Regions from separate parts of the Neobacillus sp. 114 genome, predicted to be linked through region 1. Evidence: riboswitches for the same ligand, from Rfam matches in the RefSeq annotation. Region 1 holds a riboswitch; the other holds the start of a gene.
The links. Region 1 has a riboswitch for glycine ahead of glyA (serine hydroxymethyltransferase). Riboswitches for the same ligand answer to the same signal wherever they lie in the genome.

Region 1 (6,229 bases):
TTGGGCATATTCAAAGAGGGGGTTCTCCAAGCGCCTATGATCGAATGATGAGCAGCCAAATGGGAGCACTAGCCGTTGATTTGCTCATGGAGGGGAAGAAAGGTGTCATGGTTGGTGTGAAAAGTGGGCAGCTAACCTTTACTACCTTTGTGGAAGTGGAAAAAGGCCGGCACACAATCGATCTTTCCATTTACGAGTTAGCTAGAAGCCTTTCTATTTAAGGAAAATATCCATCTTCAAAATTATGAATAGGAGAGTGGCCACAATGGAAAAAAAATATTGCATTCATTGCAGAGCGCTTTATTCAAAAGTATCGATCTGCAGTATATGCGGAAAAAGTGAATTTCAGGAAATAAAAATTTTAATCCACCACCAAGAACAATCGAATCAAAAAAAAATCCTGGCTGAAAACTCTATATCTTGTAACCTAGCATAATCCCCCTCTCATTATGCAGGGGGATTACGCTAACCACTACAATTATACTTCTACCTTTTTTTCTTGATCACTAACATTTTGGATTGTTTCGATAAATTTCTGCATCGTATTTGTCAAGAATGAATCTGCCCGGCGAATAAAAACCGTTGTGATTTTGGAGTATTTTTCGGGAATATGATAGATTCGAACGACCCCATCTGCCTCCAAGAGACTAACCGTAGATTTTGGGATAATCGTAATACCTAAACCGGCTATTACACTGCCCAAAATCGTCTCCCATGTGCCAAATTCCATGATTTTTGCATTGATTCTTCCTTCATCGCGGACCCAGCCCTCCAATTTTGAACGGTAGCTGCACCCTTGTTTGAAAACAAGGAGCGGCTTGTTTTTTAATTCCTCAAAAGGAATCTCTTCCTTGTTGGAGATTAAAACCAATTCCTCTTCAAAGACTTCATATTGAGCAATTTGTGGATGATTAAAATTTCCTGTTACAAACGCTCCGTCCAGTTTATAGCTGAGAATATCCTCGACAAGATCCTCTGTTACACCGCTTACAAGAGACAAGTCAATATTGGGATATTTCTTGTGATAGGCAGAAAGAATCAGTGGAAGTTTGTATAATGTCTCAACAGTGCCTATTTCAAGGGTACCAACGGGGTTATCCGAGTCTTGAACCACTTTTAACATCTCATCGACCATGGAAATAATTTTTTGAGCATAAAACAATAGTTTTTTTCCTTCCGAATTTATAACCATCCCGCGGCTTGAGCGGTGAAATAACTCGGTTTGAAGTTCTTCCTCCAGCTGCCTGACCCTTACGGTTACATAGGATTGAACATAATTTAGGCTTTTGGCGGCCTTTGAAATGCTACCGAACTCAGCTACCTTTTGAAAAATCCGCAAATCCTTAATTTCCATGGCTATTCCCCCGTATCAATCTGTTATTCCTAACCACATTGCTAATAGAGATAATATTTCTAATAGAGATAGATAGTATCTCTTTTAATCATTTTACATGATGGCAGAAAGGTCGTAAGATATTATTAAAGAATTAAGAAAATTTAAATTATTAAAAAGGAGAGCAGAAACGATGAGCAAAAAAGACTTTGATGTAATTGTTGTTGGCGCAGGATCGATGGGAATGGCGGCAGGTTATTACCTGGCCAAACAAGGTGTAAAAACATTATTGGTAGATGCATTTGATCCGCCTCATACAAATGGCAGCCATCACGGTGACACACGGATTATCCGCCATGCTTATGGTGAAGGACGTGAGTATGTACCGTTTGCATTAAGAGCCCAGGAGTTATGGTATGAACTTGAGAGAGAAACACATCATAAGATTTTTACCAAAACCGGTGTTTTAGTATTTGGCCCTAAAGGTGAATCTGACTTCGTTGCTGAAACGATAGAAGCCGCAAATATTCATGGATTGGATGTTGATCTACTAGAAGGCGATGAAATTCATCAGCGCTGGCCGGGTGTAACCGTCCCTGAAAATTTTAACGCTATTTACGAAAAGAACTCCGGTGTCTTGTTTAGTGAAAATTGCATCCGCGCTTACCGGGAACTAGCCGAAGCGCATGGTGCCAAAGTGTTAACGCATACACGGGTTGAGGATTTTGAGATTTCCGAGGACTCTGTCAAAATCCAAACAGAATTTGGTTCCTTTACAGGCAGTAAGTTAATCTTGAGCATGGGAGCTTGGAACAGCAAGCTTCTATCAAAGTTAAATATTGATATTCCATTACAGCCATACCGCCAAGTTGTAGGATTCTTCGAATGCGAAGAGTCCCAGTATAGCAATACCCATGGATTCCCGGCGTTCATGGTTGAAGTACCGACAGGCATCTATTACGGGTTCCCAAGCTTCAGCGGCTGCGGTTTGAAAATAGGATACCATACTTTTGGTCAAAAAATCGACCCAGATACAATTAATCGTGAATTTGGGATCTATACTGAGGATGAAGGAAATATTCGCAGATTCCTAGAAGAATACATGCCTGGTGCTACTGGAAGCCTTAAAAGAGGGGCAGTTTGCATGTACACCAAAACACCTGATGAGCATTTTGTGATTGATTTGCATCCACAGTATTCCAATGTCGCAATCGCAGCGGGATTCTCCGGCCATGGATTTAAATTCTCAAGTGTCGTTGGAGAAACGCTGAGCCAATTAGTGACAACCGGCAAAACGGAACATGATATTTCTCTCTTCTCTATCAATCGCCCTGCATTAAAACAGAAAGCAAAGATCTAATAGATTATTAAATTGCCAATATACTAGAACGATTAAAAAAATAATAAATTTAGAGGTGCAAAAATGAGCGAAAAAACATTAACACAAAGCCAATTATCTTATTTAGATGCAAAACCGGGCATTCAATTAATTAAAGCAGGAACCTATAAATTAAATGAATTAAGCGTATTGCGGGGAACACCTGAGTTAAAGGGGCAAATCCTTGATGTGCCGGTTACAGATAAAAAACAAGTATTAACAATGGGTTACTATGCACTCCAGCCTTCGGTTGATTATTCTGCAGAATTTACTTTTATTGAAATCAAAGTTGTTACCAAAGGCAAAATGGTTGTCCGCGATGTAGAAGGAAATAAATATGTGGCAGAAGTCGGGGACGTATTAGTTTTCTCCCCTAATACAACTGTTATTTTCGATGGTGAAAGTGATGGCGAAGTGGTTTACTTCAAAAATGTAGAAGCAAATCCTTCTTATTTGTGATAACCAAACTAATCTAAAAAAAGAATTGACAATTATAAACAGAATGATTATTCTGAAAATAATAAAATTGAATAGAGCGAATGATTGTTGTGGGAGAGTGTAATATCTACATCTACCACCGAAGGAGCAAGTTCCAAAAAAACCCTTGGAACCAATCTCTCAGGTAAAAGAACCATAACAGGACGCACCTCTGGAGAGCGTATTTGAAAATGCCACCAAAGGAGAAAGCTCCATAAATATTGGAGTTTAACTCTCAGGTAAAAGGACAGAGAAGGGATGATTTTACACCCCTTTTCTGTCCTTTTTTGTTTTTTAAAAAACAATGATGGAAAAATGGAGGAAGATCAATGAGCTTACAGCATAACGATTCAACAATTTTTGAAGCAATCGAAAGTGAAAAAAATCGCCAGCTCCATACGTTGGAGTTAATTGCATCAGAAAACTTTGTCAGCCCGGACGTTTTGGAAGCAATGGGAAGTGTGATGACGAACAAGTATGCCGAAGGGTATCCCGGAAAACGTTATTATGGCGGCTGTGAATTTGTAGATGTCGCAGAACAGGCAGCGATTGAAAGGCTGACTAAATTATTTGGCGCCAAATTTGCCAATGTCCAGCCTCACTCCGGTGCACAGGCCAATACAGCTGTTTTTTTCGCCCTGCTTAAACCAGGAGATAAGATTATGGGGATGAATTTATCGCATGGCGGCCATTTAACACACGGGAGTCCAGTGGCAATGTCAGGGAAATGGTTTGATGTCGTTTCTTATGGGGTAAGAGAAGACAATCACTTGATTGATTACGATGAATTGGAGGAGGTTGCCAATAAAGAACAACCAAAACTAATTATTGCCGGCACTAGCGCCTATCCAAGAATCATTGATTTTGCAAGGTTTAGAAAAATAGCCGATCAGGTTGGTGCAAAACTGATGGTTGATATGGCGCATATTGCTGGACTTGTTGCCGCCGGTCTCCATCCTTCTCCGGTGCCGTATGCGGATGTTGTGACCAGCACCACACATAAAACATTGCGCGGTCCGCGAGGCGGCGTCATTTTAACAAACGATGAAGAAATCTTAAAACAAATTAATAAAGCGGTTTTTCCGGGAATTCAGGGCGGTCCGCTCATGCATATCATTGCCGCTAAGGCAGTTGCTTTCAAGGAAGCATTGCAGCCAAGCTTTAAAGAATATGCCAAACAGATTATTGATAATTCTGCTGCGCTTGGAGAGGCATTAAAGCAGGAAGGTGCAGCTCTTGTATCCGGCGGGACTGATAATCATATTGTTCTCCTAGATGTGCGTCCGTGGGATTTAACCGGAAAAGAAGCAGAGAAATTGCTTGAAGAAGTCGGAATTACAGTTAACAAAAACACCATTCCATACGACCCGCAAAGCCCGTTTGTGACAAGTGGAATCCGTATGGGGACTGCAGCATTAACCACACGTGGGATGAAACAAGAAGAAATGGTGCAAATCGCAAAAGTGATCGCAGCCGTTCTTAAGAGCAAAGGGGATTTCGCCGTAATCGAACAGGGAAGAAAGACAACAAAAGCAATTTGCGGGGGATTTCCATTATTTCAACAGCCAATCACTGTTTAAGAAAGGGGTAGCTTAATGGAGTATCAAAGCTGTTTTGACATCATCGGCCCGATTATGGTAGGGCCATCCAGTTCTCATACAGCAGGTGTTGTATCAATCGGGAAATTTGTTTATGAGATGCTTGGAGGATCCCCAAAAAAGGCGGATATAACTTTCTATGATTCGTTCTCTGAAACATACCAGGGACACGGAACAGATAAAGCGCTTCTCGGCGGCCTGCTGGGGATGAATACAGATGATACCAGAATTAGATACGCGGTCGAATTAACCAATCGATACGGGCTTCACTACGAATTTAAATTTGAGAATCGCTGCCCGTATTATGATCATCCAAACACAACGGTTGTCAGGGCCAGACGGGCAGACCTTATTGTTAAAGTAGGCGGTGTATCTTTAGGCGGAGGTTTATCAAAAATCTTTATGATTGATGATGAAAAAGTTGATATTCGATTAAGCACAGATGATGATTTTTCGAAAATTGCCGCAAAATATCGTTCCAATACTTTTTATGAAGCGATGTTGGAGGGTGTATGATGGATTTTCGATCAATGAACGAGCTCATCGAACTTTGTACCCGAGAACGGAAAACTGTTGGCGAAATGATGCTGATGGTGGAAATGGAAAAATCGGGGAGAGACAAAGAGACGATTATCGATATGATGGCAGAGCGGTTAATTAAAATGAAGCATGCAGTTGAGAGCGGCGTAGAAGATGGGTCCCCAGCACCAAGCGGTATCTCTGGCGGTGATGCCGTTAAGATGAGCGAATACGTAAATAACGGGAAGGGTTTATCTGGTCCGTATATTAACGATGCGATGACTTTCTCAATGGCCACGTCGGAAACCAATGCACGGATGGGCGTGATTGTGGCAACGCCAACGGCAGGGGCCGCCGGTATTTTACCCGGGGTATTATTTTCTCTTCGCAAGAATGACGGTACCTCCTATCGGGATTTAGTCATGGGTTTGTTTACCGCAAGTGCACTCGGATATGTGATTGCCAACCGTTCCTTTATCTCTGGAGCGGCCGGAGGATGCCAAGCGGAGGTCGGTTCGGCCACAGCAATGGCGGCCGGGGCGATTGCTGAATTAAAGGGCGGGACACCAGAGCAGGTGGTGAACGCCACGGCGCTCGCGATGAAATCCCTTTTAGGATTAGTATGTGACCCGGTTGCTGGTCTCGTCGAAGTTCCATGTATCAAGCGGAACGTAATCGGTACCTCGATTGCCTTTTCAGCAGCTGACCTGTCGCTTGCCGGGATTGAAAGCCGAATTCCATGTGATGAAGTCATTGAGGCAATGTACAAAATAGGCAAGGAAATGCCGCGCACGCTTCGGGAAACAGCGCTCGGCGGCCTGGCCATGACGGACACAGGAATGAAATTGAAAGATCGGTTACTTTGCAGAAACACATAAGACGGAGGGGCTCAGATGAGTACAGATACAGTATTAAAACGGACAC
Region 2 (6,229 bases), 2.1 Mb from region 1:
TCATTCAGGTGAATTGGTAAACGGGAAAGGATATTTTGACACGAGGTCAAAAAAGCTAATTAAATGGATTACTTATTGATTCGAAAGGATAAACCTTGGACATACTTGTAATGTAAGTTAAAGGCAGGTGTGTACATGAAAACGAATGATTATGTAAAATATATGACGCAAACAATTGTCAAATATGCGGACCAGCCAAAGGACGAACGAAAACGTCAGCGCCTCGAGCGAAAACAGACCAAAGCATCCTTCTGGTATCGCTGGTTTGGCATACTTCCCTATATTGTGTATTCAGAGGTTAAGAGACGGAAAATGAAAGACAGTGGACTTTAAAAAGAAAACCCCCAAGTATAATTTCACGACTTGGGGTTTTCTTTTTAAATTGCTTTTTCTGTTAAGTAAAACAGCCCGCCATTGATAAAGGAAATATGAATTCGCGGCTCATATTGATCCTTGAGTGCCTGTTTTTCTGTCTCATAGCTTTCGTTTTCATCTTCGATGTCCTCATAAAAATGATTCAGCAGTTCTAAATCCTTCTCCCAGCGTATCTTTGCTTCATCGGCCCAGGTATGGTCATCATTTTCAATGACTGATTTTAAATAATTTTCAATTCGAATCATTCCGCTTTTTGGTTTAACCAGTGGTGATAATGTAAACGAGTAATCAGGGATTTTCGGCGTTAACGAAATTTTAAGCAGGTAATTATGAAAATCCTCCACCATTTTCCCGTTAATAAGCTGAAGGCCGATTGACTTAAAAATATCGCGTTTACGGTCACATTGATAGGAGATTTTAACATTCATGCATAGCCATGGCAGCAAGGGAGTCTGGACGGCGGAGTTGCCGTGATTTTCATAAAGCCTTATATATCTGGCTAAATTTTTTGTAGACTCAAAAACTTGATGCAGGCGGGGCGAACCAAAATGGATGGTTTCCCCTCTGAGATTTTCAGGTGCTGCTTTTTGGTTGGTGATGAGGGTCAATCTCATTGGATTCGGTATTCCGCCAGTTTTCTCTAAATAATGCCAGTAAAAGGGCCGATTCATTAGTTCCTTATCCATTTCAATTGTTAGTTGGACATCTAAGTATCCAGGGTGATTGGTGACAATGGGACATTCATTTGCCATAAAATAATTTAAAAGAAACTTATGAATTTCCTGCTGCTGCATGTGATTCTCCTTTTTTCATATTTTGTGCAAATTCAATCATTGATGATAAATTCTCCATTTTAATCCGCATTTCCCCTTCAGAGCAGGAGTCGCCAAAGATATCCATTATATGATCTTCAATATTTCCGAATTCTAGTTTTGTTAGAATATCATCAAGTTCTCCGATGACTTTTTCAAATAAATCAATCTTTTCGTATAAAAGTTTTAAAATATGCTCTTCCACCGTATTTTTGATGGCAAAATTATAAATCATGACATCCTTTTCCTGACCGAGGCGGTGAATCCTTCCGATGCGTTGCTCCAGTCTCATCGGGTTCCACGGCAGATCAAAATTGATAATGTGGTTGCAAAATTGCAGGTTAATCCCTTCCCCGCCCGCTTCAGTAGCAATCAACACCTGGGCATGCTTTTGGAACAACTCGCGCATCCAGTCCTTTTTCCCGCGTTTAAAACCGCCTCGGAAAGGAACGGAGGAAATTCCGTGCTGCTTTAAGTACCACTGTAAATATAATTGGGTAGCCCGGTATTCCGTGAAAATAATCACTTTATCATTTATTTTCTGAATTAATTCAAGGGCTTTTACTGCCTTGGAATTTTGCTCGACAGTCTCCACTTTTTTAATTAAAAAGTTGATTTGTTCTTGATAGGCCTGCGTGGGGTTTTCCTTTTTAAGAAGCATGTTTTTTAAGGTATAGAAAACGGCCTCTCGGCTTGAGCATGCTTCACGCTGCAAAGTCATCACAGAAAAACTGCTCGTTTGAACCCAGTCTCCCTCATTTTTAAGCTCTAAGATGGAGTCATACAGGTCGCGTTCCGATTTTGTAAATTCAATCGGTATCGTCTCCACATGCCGTTTCGTCCATTCGATTCCTGTATCGGCACGACGGTTGCGGATCATGACTTTATTGACTAGCTCTTTTAGATGCTGGTCATCATTTAAGGAACGGGAATCTCGTTTATATTTTTCGTAAAAGACAGTTTCATTCCCTAAGTGACCAGGCTTTAATAGGGATACGAGGTTAAAAATCTCCTCAATCCTATTTTGAATAGGTGTTGCCGTCAGCAATAAACAAAACTTCTTTTTTAAGTTTTGAACAAATTCGTAGTTTTTTGTTTTATTATTTTTTAATTTATGGGCTTCATCGATAATGATGAGGTCATAGTCTTGCTTGTAAATAATCTCCCGATGCGGATTTCGTTTCGCCGTATCGATGGAGGAAACAACGACATCACATTGTTCCCAAACATAGCTTTTTCTTTGAGTGACAGCCGGTATATAAAATTTGCTATTTAATTCCTGTGCCCACTGGGTGACTAAGGAGGCGGGAACAAGAATTAACACTTTTTTCACTAATCCGCGAATCATGTATTCTTTTAAAATTAACCCAGCTTCGATAGTCTTTCCGAGACCCACTTCATCCGCAAGGATGGCCTTTCCGTTCATGTTTTCAACCACCTGCTTGGCCGTTTCAAGCTGATGGGGGAGAGGCGTCAAATTTGGCAGATGCTTTGGAGCCTGCAGACCTTCGAATTCCGGGACCACCAAATGATTTTCAATATCGATGGCCAATTTAAAAAGCTCCCAATTTCCCCAGGGTCCATCATGATCAATTTTATGTAAAAAATCATCCTGCCAGGAGGAATCAAATTCAATTTCGACATTCATCCTTTTCAGCTCCTTTTTAAGATAAATTATTATTGCCCGATATGTTGTTTTAATGGTAGGATGATAATAGCTTTGAAAGTTTTAAATATTTAAATAAGGTAATCTATTTTTTAAGTATAATTAGTATGACCAAATTGGAAAATAATATTATAAGTGCGAATGAAAACAAGGGGAGAGACTACTTTTTGTAGCGCCGAAGGAGCAAGCAGCTTATGTGAATCTCTCAGGCAAAAGAACTCTTGTTGGACGCAGCTCTGGAGAGTGCTGGATGATACCAGCCACCAAAGGGGACAGCCGATTTAGGTAAACTTTCAGGTGCAAGGACAGAGACCTTCTTTACTGTTAAAGGGAGGTTTCTGTCCTTTTTTGCACCTTTTTGTTGTATTTAGGAAAACGACAAGGAGTTTTCCTATTTTTGTTAATTGGCAATAATTCATTTTTACAAATAATGAACATGTAGTAAATGAAGGGGGATTTATGATGACGGAATTAAAACGCACTCCGCTGTTTGAAGTTTACAAGGAATACGGGGGAAAAACCATCGATTTTGGCGGCTGGGAGTTGCCTGTCCAGTTTTCAAGCATCAAGGATGAGCATGAAGCTGTCCGCACGAAAGCCGGTTTATTCGATGTGTCCCATATGGGCGAAGTTGAGGTAAAGGGCCCAGACAGCCTCAATTATTTACAAAAATTGATGACAAATGACATTTCAAAAGTGAAAGACGGCGGGGCGCAATATACCGCGATGTGCTATGAAAACGGCGGAACTATTGACGACCTGCTTGTTTACAAGGTTGAAGACAATCATTATTTGCTAGTTGTCAACGCATCGAATATTGAAAAGGACTACAACTGGCTGGAGAAGCACCTTGAAGGAAATGTAACAATCGAAAACCTGTCTGAAACAATGGCACAGCTTGCGCTTCAAGGCCCTCTTGCAGAAAAGGTATTACAGAAGCTAGCTCCACAGACGGATTTAAGCCAAATCGGCTTTTTTAAATTCCAGCAGGAAGTTGTTTTAAATGGGAAAAAAGCACTTGTATCTAGAACTGGTTATACAGGGGAAGACGGCTTTGAAGTATATTGTGATGCTGGTGATGTCGTCGAAATCTGGACAGCCATTCTGGAAGCCGGAAAAGACGAGGGAGTTATTCCTTGCGGCCTAGGTGCGCGCGACACACTTCGTTTTGAAGCAAACTTAGCGCTTTACGGCCAGGAATTATCACCGGAAATTTCCCCGCTTGAGGCAGGAATTGGCTTTGCGGTGAAATTGAATAAAGAGGCTGATTTTATTGGAAAAGAAGCTCTATTGAAACAAAAGGAAGCGGGTTTGTCCCGGAAGCTTGTTGGGATCGAGATGGTTGACCGGGGAATTCCGCGCCACGGCTATCCAGTTTACAAAGGGGAAGCGCTAATTGGTGAAGTTACCACCGGTACACAGTCCCCAACCTTAAAGAAAAACATCGGTCTTGCCCTCATTTCTTCCGAACATGCAGGACTTGATACCGAAGTGGAAGTTGAAATTCGCGGCAAACGTTTAAAAGCGAAAGTGGTTCCTACACCTTTTTATAAAAGAGAAAAGAAATAGCAGAAGGGAGCAAGGTTTATGAAACATCGCTATTTACCCATGACTGAACAAGATAAGCAGGCAATGCTGGAGACAATTGGAGTTTCCACTGTCGATGAACTATTCAGTGATATTCCTGAAAAGGTCCGATTTAAAGGTGAATACAATATTAAACCGGCAAAATCTGAAACAGCTTTGATGAAGGAACTTTTTCAGTTAGCAAGCCGGAATGCTGATTTAAAATCGAATGTGTCTTTCTTAGGTGCCGGAGTTTATGACCACTATATGCCGGTTATCGTTGACCATGTCATCTCAAGATCGGAGTTCTACACAGCCTATACACCTTACCAACCGGAGATCTCCCAAGGGGAACTGCAGGCGATTTTTGAATTCCAAACAATGATTTGTGAATTAACAGGAATGGATGTGGCCAACTCCTCGATGTATGACGGTGGTACTGCACTTGCTGAAGCAGCAATGCTAAGTGCTGGTCACACTAAACGGAAAACCATCCTGGTTTCCAGTGCTGTTCACCCTGAATCCCGTGAGGTTCTGGAAACTTACGCAAAGGGTCAATACCTTGATGTGATTGAGGTTCCTGTGAAGGATGGAATTACTGATATTGAAGCCCTAAAAGGATTGGTAAATGCTGACGTAGCCGCAGTTGTCGTTCAATATCCAAACTTTTTAGGCCGAATTGAACCTTTAAAAGAGCTTGAAGAGATTATTCACGAAAATAAAGCAATGTTTGTTGTTTCAAGCAATCCATTATCACTTGGAATTTTGACACCTCCAGGAAAATTTGGTGCAGATATTGTTGTCGGCGATGCCCAGCCGTTTGGAATCCCGACTGCCTTTGGAGGTCCGCACTGTGGCTATTTTGCGGTTACGACCAAGCTAATGCGTAAAGTTCCCGGACGTCTTGTCGGCCAGACAACAGATGACCAAGGCCGCCGCGGTTTTGTTTTAACACTGCAGGCACGTGAGCAGCATATCCGCCGTGATAAGGCGACTTCTAATATTTGCTCAAACCAAGCATTGAATGCCCTTGCTGCATCTGTTGCGATGACTGCCCTTGGAAAAAAAGGTGTCCGCGAAATAGCAGCAGCCAATTTACAAAAGGCTAATTATGCAAAAATTGCCTTTAAAGTAGCAGGGTTTGAAGTGGTTAATGATGGTCACTCCTTTAACGAGTTTGTTGTCAATTTAAATAAACCGGTAAAAGAGGTTAATCAGCAGCTGCTCCAAAAAGGAATCATAGGCGGTTATGATTTGGGCCGTGACTATCCTGTGCTTGCGGGCCATATGCTCATTTGCGTGACAGAGCAAAGAACGAAGGAAGAGATCGATACATTAGTGAAAGAATTGGGGGATTTGCATGCATAATCAAGACCAGAAGCTGATTTTTGAAGTTAGTACACCAGGCCGGGTCGGATACAGCCTTCCGGAAATGGATGTTCCTGAAGCAGATGTTGCTGCGCTCCTTCCAGAAGGATATTTAAGGGAAGAGGAGCCGCTGCTCCCTGAGGTTTCTGAACTGGATATCATGCGCCATTATACGTCCCTCTCCAGACGGAATCACGGTGTAGACTCCGGTTTTTATCCATTAGGTTCTTGTACGATGAAATACAATCCTAAGATTAATGAGAATGTAGCCCGCTACAACGGGTTTGCGCATATTCACCCGCTCCAGGATGAAAGTTCCGTTCAAGGTGCGCTTGAGCTTTTATATGACCTTCAGCAGCATTTAAAAGAAATTACCGGAATGGATGAAGTGACCTTACAGCCGGCAGCAGGTGCCCACGGAGAATGGACCGGATTGATGATG

Region 2: another riboswitch for glycine. It lies ahead of gcvT (glycine cleavage system aminomethyltransferase GcvT); the one in region 1 lies ahead of glyA (serine hydroxymethyltransferase).

What each region holds. Positions count from the first base shown of each region.
Region 1 covers NZ_CP126144.1:550,784-557,012, forward strand. The annotation lists gene pfkA (6-phosphofructokinase) at 1-221, shown strand, start outside; gene QNN06_RS02650 (LysR family transcriptional regulator) at 479-1,354, opposite strand; gene solA (N-methyl-L-tryptophan oxidase) at 1,527-2,693, shown strand; gene QNN06_RS02660 (hypothetical protein) at 2,757-3,170, shown strand; glycine riboswitch at 3,251-3,355, shown strand; glycine riboswitch at 3,359-3,441, shown strand; gene glyA (serine hydroxymethyltransferase) at 3,518-4,768, shown strand; gene QNN06_RS02670 (serine dehydratase beta chain) at 4,784-5,302, shown strand; gene sdaAA (L-serine ammonia-lyase, iron-sulfur-dependent, subunit alpha) at 5,302-6,183, shown strand; gene gcvT (glycine cleavage system aminomethyltransferase GcvT) at 6,199-6,229, shown strand, end outside.
Region 2 covers NZ_CP126144.1:4,813,471-4,819,699, reverse strand. The annotation lists gene comGG (competence type IV pilus minor pilin ComGG) at 1-79, shown strand, start outside; gene QNN06_RS23600 (YqzE family protein) at 136-333, shown strand; gene QNN06_RS23595 (YqhG family protein) at 378-1,169, opposite strand; gene QNN06_RS23590 (DEAD/DEAH box helicase) at 1,147-2,835, opposite strand; glycine riboswitch at 2,995-3,084, shown strand; glycine riboswitch at 3,088-3,164, shown strand; gene gcvT (glycine cleavage system aminomethyltransferase GcvT) at 3,316-4,422, shown strand; gene gcvPA (aminomethyl-transferring glycine dehydrogenase subunit GcvPA) at 4,441-5,787, shown strand; gene gcvPB (aminomethyl-transferring glycine dehydrogenase subunit GcvPB) at 5,780-6,229, shown strand, end outside.